2 regions of the Thermoanaerobacterium sp. PSU-2 genome follow, and region 1 is predicted to be linked to the other one. Evidence: riboswitches for the same ligand, from Rfam matches in the RefSeq annotation. Region 1 holds a riboswitch; the other holds the start of a gene.

Region 1 (3,659 bases):
CCGGTGAAAGGATGAGATTCCGTACACTTCATAAAGTATATGATTATAAAGCTCGCTTTAAAACGGAAAACATGTGTGTCGGTTGTGGTCGCTGTGATGAAAGATGTCCAGAGTTAATATCCTTTTCGACAACGATAAATCGCTTATACGATGAAGTTGAAAAGTTGAAGTCGGGTAAAGGAGGCAGCATAAATGAATAATATTTTCATGCCTAAGCCATATAAGATACTTGAAATAGTTCATGAGACGAATTTGGAATACACATTTAGAGTTGAAGTTGATGTAAAAGCAGAGCATGGGCAGTTCTTTCAGATTTCCATTCCAAAGATAGGTGAAGCACCTATATCGATAAGCGCTATGGGTGACAATTGGATGGAATTTACTATAAGAAAAGTAGGAAAAGTAACAAATGAGATATTTAACTTATCTCCTGGCGATAAGATATTCATGAGAGGACCTTATGGTAATTCATTCCCTGTTAACAAATATAAAGGAAAAGACTTAGTTGTTATAGCTGGTGGTACAGGTGTATCGCCTGTTAGAAGCTTACTTAAGTATTTTTATGATAATTCGGAAGAAATAAAATCACTACACTTTATAGCAGGTTTTAAAGATGAAAATAGCGTCTTGTTTAAAGACGATTTAAATAATTTTAAGACAAAATTTAACACCATATATACTCTTGATAAGAAAAAAGTCGATGGATTTGAAGTTGGCTTGGTTACAGAGCATATAAGTAAAATACCATTTGATAGCTTTGGTGATTACAATGTCATTGTCGTTGGTCCGCCAGTGATGATGCATTTTACAGCATTAGAATTATTGAAAAATGGGGTACCAGAAGATAAAATTTGGGTTTCCTTTGAGAGAAAGATGTCTTGCGGAATTGGAAAATGTGGTCACTGCAAGATAAACGAGACGTATGTTTGCCTCGAAGGTCCTGTTTTTAACTACACAAAAGCGAAGGATTTACTTGATTAAATGTGGAGGTGTATGTAATGAACTATGATATAGATGTAAAAAAAGTCCGCAGAAATTGTTACAGGCAATCGAAAGTCCGCGGTGAATTCATGCTGCAGATGCGCGTTCCAGGCGGTGTAATGGATGCTAAATATCTGTCATATGTAGAGCATATTGCAAAAACATGGGGAAATGGACAATTTCATCTTGGCGTTAGACAAACTTTATCAATACCTGGAATAAAGTATGAATATATCGATGAAGTCAATAAGTATATAAAGACGTTTATTAAAGAGATAGAAGTAGACCTTTGTGGTGTTGACATGGAAGTAGATGACAATGGATATCCAACGATAGGTTCTAGAAACATTATGGCTTGCATAGGAAATAAACATTGCATAAAGGCAAATATAGACACAACATCACTTGCAAGAAAAATTGAAAAAATCATCTTTCCAAGTGATTATCATATAAAAGTAAGCATAGCCGGATGTCCTAATGACTGTGCAAAGGCTCATTTCAACGATTTTGGAATTATAGGCATTACAAAAACAGAATATGATTACGATCGCTGTATAGGATGTAAGAAATGTATCGAGGCTTGTAAACAACATGCTACAGGTGTTTTATACATGGTAAATGGAAAAATCGAGAAAGATTCGTGCTGCTGTGTTGGCTGTGGTGAGTGTGCACTTGTATGTCCTACAGGCGCTTGGTCTAGAAATCCTAAGAAATTCTACAGAGTCCTCATTGGTGGTAGAACCGGAAAACAGACACCTCGCATGGGAAAGATTTTCTTAAATTGGGTAACAGAAGATGTAGTGCTGGGCATACTTAAAAATTGGCAAGATTTCTCTGCGGAAGTATTGAATCATAAACCAGTATATCTCCATGGAGGTCACTTGATAGACAGGGCTGGATACAATAAATTTAAAGAGCTTATATTAAAGGGTGTAGAATTAAACCCTGAAGCTATGGTTGCAGATAGAATATTTTGGACAGAAACTGAATACAGGTCAAATATAAACGTTAAGCCTGTTTGTGATATTAAATAATTAGATTTTTAATCCCGATTACCTTTACAATTTTAGGGTTTTAAAGTATAATTAGATTAAATTTAATACTTGTGAAATTAGTTTGCGGGGGAACCATTTTGGTTGAGAAGGTAAAACCTGACCCTTAGAACCTGATGTAGTTAATACTACCGTAGGGAAGCAAGCTTTCGATTATAAAGCTTTACCATGCGGTAAGGCTTTTTTTATTCAATATTTTCGAATATAACCTTCTTCCTCCCTTCATTTTACAAGTATCAAAACAAAATGATTTATGAAAGGATGACTGCGATGAATTACACTACACAATTAGATGCGGCAAAAAAAGGAATTATTACAGAAGAGATGAATGTTGTGGCAGCAAAAGAAGACATTGAAGTGGATTTATTGCTGAGCAAAGTAGCTTCTGGTGAAGTAGTCATACCAGCAAATAAAAACCATGAAGCACTTAGTCCAGAAGGCGTAGGGACAGGGCTTAGAACAAAAATAAACGTAAACTTAGGTGTATCAAGGGACTGCAACAATGTGGATGCAGAATTAGAAAAGGCAAAAAAGGCGATAGAAATGAAAGCAGAGTCTATCATGGATTTAAGTTCATATGGCAAAACTTTTGAATTTAGAAACAGATTGATAGGTATTTCTACAGCCATGATAGGTACTGTTCCAGTATATGATGCTGTAGGATATTATGACAAAGATTTAAAAGACATTACACCTTCAGAATTTATAAAGATCGTCGAAAGGCATGCACAAGACGGTGTTGATTTTATGACTATCCATGCAGGCATCAACAGAGAGACGGCGGAAATTTTCAAAAGAAATGAAAGACTTCTAAATATCGTTTCTCGCGGAGGCTCTTTGTTATATACGTGGATGGAATTAAATGATAAGGAAAATCCTTTTTATGAGTATTTTGATGATATTCTTGACATATGTGCTGAGTACGATGCAACGATAAGCCTTGGCGATGCATTGAGGCCAGGCTGCATAAATGATTCCACAGATGCATGCCAAATAAAAGAGCTTATAACCCTTGGAGAATTAGCGAAAAGAGCTTATGAAAAGAATGTTCAAGTGATTATTGAGGGACCTGGTCATATGAGGCTAAATGAAATCGAAGCAAATGTTTTGTTGGAGAAAAAGCTATGTAATGGTGCGCCGTTTTATGTATTGGGGCCAATCGTAACAGATATTGCACCTGGATATGATCATATTACAAGTGCAATTGGTGGTGCAATTGCTGCAGCAAGTGGAGCGGATTTCTTGTGTTATGTAACACCAGCGGAACATCTGAGACTTCCAACGATTGAAGATATGAAGGAAGGCATCATTGCTTCTAAAATAGCTGCCCATGCAGCAGATCTGGCAAAAGGTATACGCAATGCAGAAAAATGGGATAATGATATGTCTTATGCCAGGAGAAAGCTTGATTGGGATGAAATGTTTAGATTAGCTATAGATCCTGAAAAGGCGAGAAGGTACAGGAGTGAATCTCTACCACATGATAGTGAAACATGTACAATGTGTGGAAATATGTGTGCTGTGAGAAACATGAATAAAGTTATTACAGGAGAAGATATAAGCCTGTTAAAGTAGAATTTTTAAAAATCGGGAGGATTGTAAATGAATATAAAAAAGATTACTTAT
Region 2 (3,659 bases), on a different contig from region 1:
AGTAATTGTTTTGATTTATATTTGGGGGGGATTTTTTTGAGGCTTATAAAAAGATTTGCGTCGTATTACAAGCCACATATATGGCTTTTTATCCTTGACATGGTGTGTGCATTTTTTATATCTGCTTCAGATTTGGTTTTTCCTATGGTTACGAGAAATGTGATAAATAACGTCATACCTAACAAGGATTTTAACCTTATATACAGGTTCGCAATTTTATTAGCTATAATGTACTTCGGAAGGATGATACTTGAATACATAGTAGGATACTATGGCCATGTTTTAGGTGTAAGCATAGAGTACGATATGAGAAAAGATGCTTTTTCACATCTTCAGAAACTTTCTATGAACTATTATGACAACACAAAGACAGGTTATATAATGTCAAGGGTTGTCAATGACTTAAATGAGATAGCAGAAGTAGCACATCATGGTCCAGAGGACCTTTTTTTGTCTATCATAAGGATAATAGGCACATTCATACTTTTGCTTACAATTGATGTGAGGCTGACACTGGTTGTATTTACCATAATACCTTTTATGTTTATATACATGTATATTTACAACAATAAGTTTGAAATTATATGGAAAAATGTCCGCGAAACGCAGGCACAGATGAATGCCACATTAGAAGAAAGCATTACAGGCATAAGGGTCGTCAAATCATTTGTAAGGGAAAAATTTGAGAAACTAAAATTCGATAATAAAAGCTCCATGTATAAAAGTGCCAGGTCAAAAGCGGTTAAGCATATTGGCATATTTGATTCTAGTGTAAATTTTCTTTCTAATATATCAGTTGTGATTACTCTTGCAGCAGGCGGCTACTTTATATCAAAAGGCCTCATAAATACAGGTGACTTGGTGGCATACATAATATACATTAGCCAGTTTTTGCAACCTTTGACTGTTCTTTTGCGGTTTATAGAGCAGTACCAGCAGGGTATGGCTGGCTTTAGGCGGTTTGTGGAGCTTATGGATACAGAGCCAGAGATAGCAGATAAAAAAGATGCGATAGAGTTAAAAGACGTGAAAGGCGATATTGAGTTTGACAATGTCACATTCAGCTACGACAATAAAAGAGAAGTACTGTCAGGAATCAATCTTAAGATAAAACATGGAGAGACAGTGGCAATAGTAGGGCCCTCAGGTGCAGGTAAAACCACACTTCTAAGCCTTATACCGAGGTTTTATGAGATAGATGCAGGCTCCATAAAAATTGACGGTATAGATATAAGGGATGTGAAGCTATCATCGCTTAGAGAAAATATAGGCATTGTCCAGCAAGATGTATTTTTGTTTTCGGGCACGATAAAAGAAAACATCGCGTACGGTAAATTAGATGCTACTGACGAAGAAATAATCAATGCAGCCAAAGCTGCAAATGCCCATGACTTCATAATGGAGCTAAAAGATGGTTATGATACGTATATTGGCGAAAGAGGCGTTAAATTGTCTGGCGGACAAAAGCAGAGAATATCTATTGCAAGGATGTTCTTAAAAAATCCTCCAATACTTATACTTGATGAAGCGACATCATCGCTTGACAATAAAAGTGAATCGATTATTCAGCAGTCTATTGAAAATCTATCGAAAAACAGGACTACTCTCATAATCGCCCACAGATTGGGCACCATTAGAAATGCTAAGCGTATAATAGTGCTTACTGAAAATGGAATAGAAGAGGAAGGTACACATGAGGAGCTTATGAATAGGAAGGGCGTGTACTATAATCTGTACAGCTATCAACAGGAAAATTTGACGATATGGTGAAATATCCTGTACAAGTCAGATAATTTGTGTTAAAATAAAGTAAAAGTAAATATTTTTGTCTGGGGAGCTGGGGTGATAGCCCGGCTGAGAGTTAGCAGCTATTTCTGCTATGACCCATAACCTGATCTGGATAATGCCGGCGTAGGGAGTACAGTGGACTTTAAGTGTGCTTATCCGGCACACTTTTTTCGTTTTGTATTTCCTCAAGGCATACAAAAAAAGGAGGAATCGATGTGAAGAAGTTGCTTACGATTGCAGGCTCTGACAGCATTGGCGGTGCTGGCATAGAGGCAGATTTAAAGACGTTTTGCGCTCTTGGAGTATACGGCATGTGCGTCATTACGGCAGTGACGGCGCAGAATACGGTAGGTGTCTTTGATGTAAGAGAGATGGATGCTGATATCATCAAAAAGCAGATAGATTGCGTATTTGAGGATACGGCGGTAGATGCTGTAAAGATAGGTATGGTATCAAGCCAAGATATCATTGACGCTATTGCATCATCACTTAAAAGATGGAATCCAAAAAACGTCGTGTTAGACCCTGTCATGATATCAAAAAGCGGATATTACCTTCTAAAAGAAGACGCCATAGACGCATTGAAGACAAAGCTTTTGCCTATGGCAGATATCATTACTCCAAATATACCGGAGGCGTGTGAGCTTACTGGAATGAATATTGAGGGAATTGATGACATGAAGGAGGCTGCTAAAAAAATCATCGATATGGGTGTAAAAGCTGTCGTTGTAAAAGGTGGTCATTCTTTAGAAAATGCTACTGATGTATTCTACGATGGAAGTGAATTTTTACTTTTGCCACAGGAGAGGATCGACACCAAAAATACACATGGAACAGGATGCACTTACTCATCTGCAATAGCTTCGTACCTTGGTAGAGGATTAAGCTTGAAAGATGCAGTAATAAACGCAAAAAGTTACATAACAGAGGCTATTAAAAATTCTCTTGAGATAGGTAAAGGTGTAGGACCTGTAGGACATTTAGTAGATCTTTATAAGAAAGCAGGTATTGACTATGAAGATTAAAAACTCAACGCTTTTTTTGATATGGTCAGGTGCGGCCGTATCAATTGCAGAGGTTTTTACTGGTTCGTACTTTGCACCATTAGGCTTAACTAAAGGGATTTTAAGCATATTGTTAGGTCACATCATTGGCACTCTGTTTTTTGCTTTAGGAGGGCTTATGTCCTTTAGAGTTAAGAAACCTGCGATAGAGTCCACAAAAGGTGTCCTGGGCGAGAAAGGCATGGTATTTATAGGGCTTTTAAATGTGCTTCAATTGGTTGGCTGGACGGCTGTAATGATAATACAGTCTGCAAAGGCTTTCAACGGTGCTATAGGCATGTCTACTGCTATTGGAATTTTTGTCGTTGGCATATCTGTTTTATTGTGGACATTATTCTTTGACAATGAAGCTTACTGGATAAACGATATTGCTGTTGTGCTTTTATTTATCTTGACTATATTTGTTGTATTGTATTTGAAGGCGGGAAAGGTTGGATATGTAGCCGGAGACATGAGCTTCAGCGGTGCAGTGGAACTTGCCGTTGCTATGCCTGTATCATGGCTTCCACTGGTAGGAGATTACACTATAAATGCTAAGGATGGAAAGTCCAGTTTTATATATACATTCGCAGGATATTTCATAGCAAGCTGCTTCATGTATTTTATAGGGCTTTATGTGGCTTTGAAAACAGGCGGGAAAGACATAATCTCATATTTTGCATCAATAAAAACGGGAATTGTACCGCTTCTTATTATACTTTTGTCGACGGTTACAACGACTTTTATGGATGTGTATTCCGCTGCCATTTCAACACTTTCTATTGTAAAAGCTAAATTAAGCAGAAAAAGTCTGCTTATTATATATTC

Evidence for each region. A riboswitch is a leader RNA that binds a small molecule or an ion and turns the genes downstream of it on or off. The one in region 1 is predicted to bind thiamine pyrophosphate.
Region 2: linked by a shared signal. The riboswitch ahead of thiD (bifunctional hydroxymethylpyrimidine kinase/phosphomethylpyrimidine kinase) and the one ahead of thiC (phosphomethylpyrimidine synthase ThiC) in region 1 are both predicted to bind thiamine pyrophosphate.

Annotation. Positions count from the first base shown of each region.
Region 1 covers NZ_MSQD01000009.1:122,080-125,738, reverse strand. Annotated here, with positions in the region: gene asrA (anaerobic sulfite reductase subunit AsrA) at 1-200, shown strand, start outside; gene asrB (anaerobic sulfite reductase subunit AsrB) at 193-981, shown strand; gene asrC (sulfite reductase subunit C) at 999-2,015, shown strand; TPP riboswitch at 2,092-2,191, shown strand; gene thiC (phosphomethylpyrimidine synthase ThiC) at 2,304-3,608, shown strand; gene thiW (energy coupling factor transporter S component ThiW) at 3,636-3,659, shown strand, end outside.
Region 2 covers NZ_MSQD01000013.1:9,637-13,295, reverse strand. Annotated here, with positions in the region: gene BVF91_RS10230 (ABC transporter ATP-binding protein) at 37-1,770, shown strand; TPP riboswitch at 1,821-1,936, shown strand; gene thiD (bifunctional hydroxymethylpyrimidine kinase/phosphomethylpyrimidine kinase) at 2,004-2,813, shown strand; gene cytX (putative hydroxymethylpyrimidine transporter CytX) at 2,803-3,659, shown strand, end outside.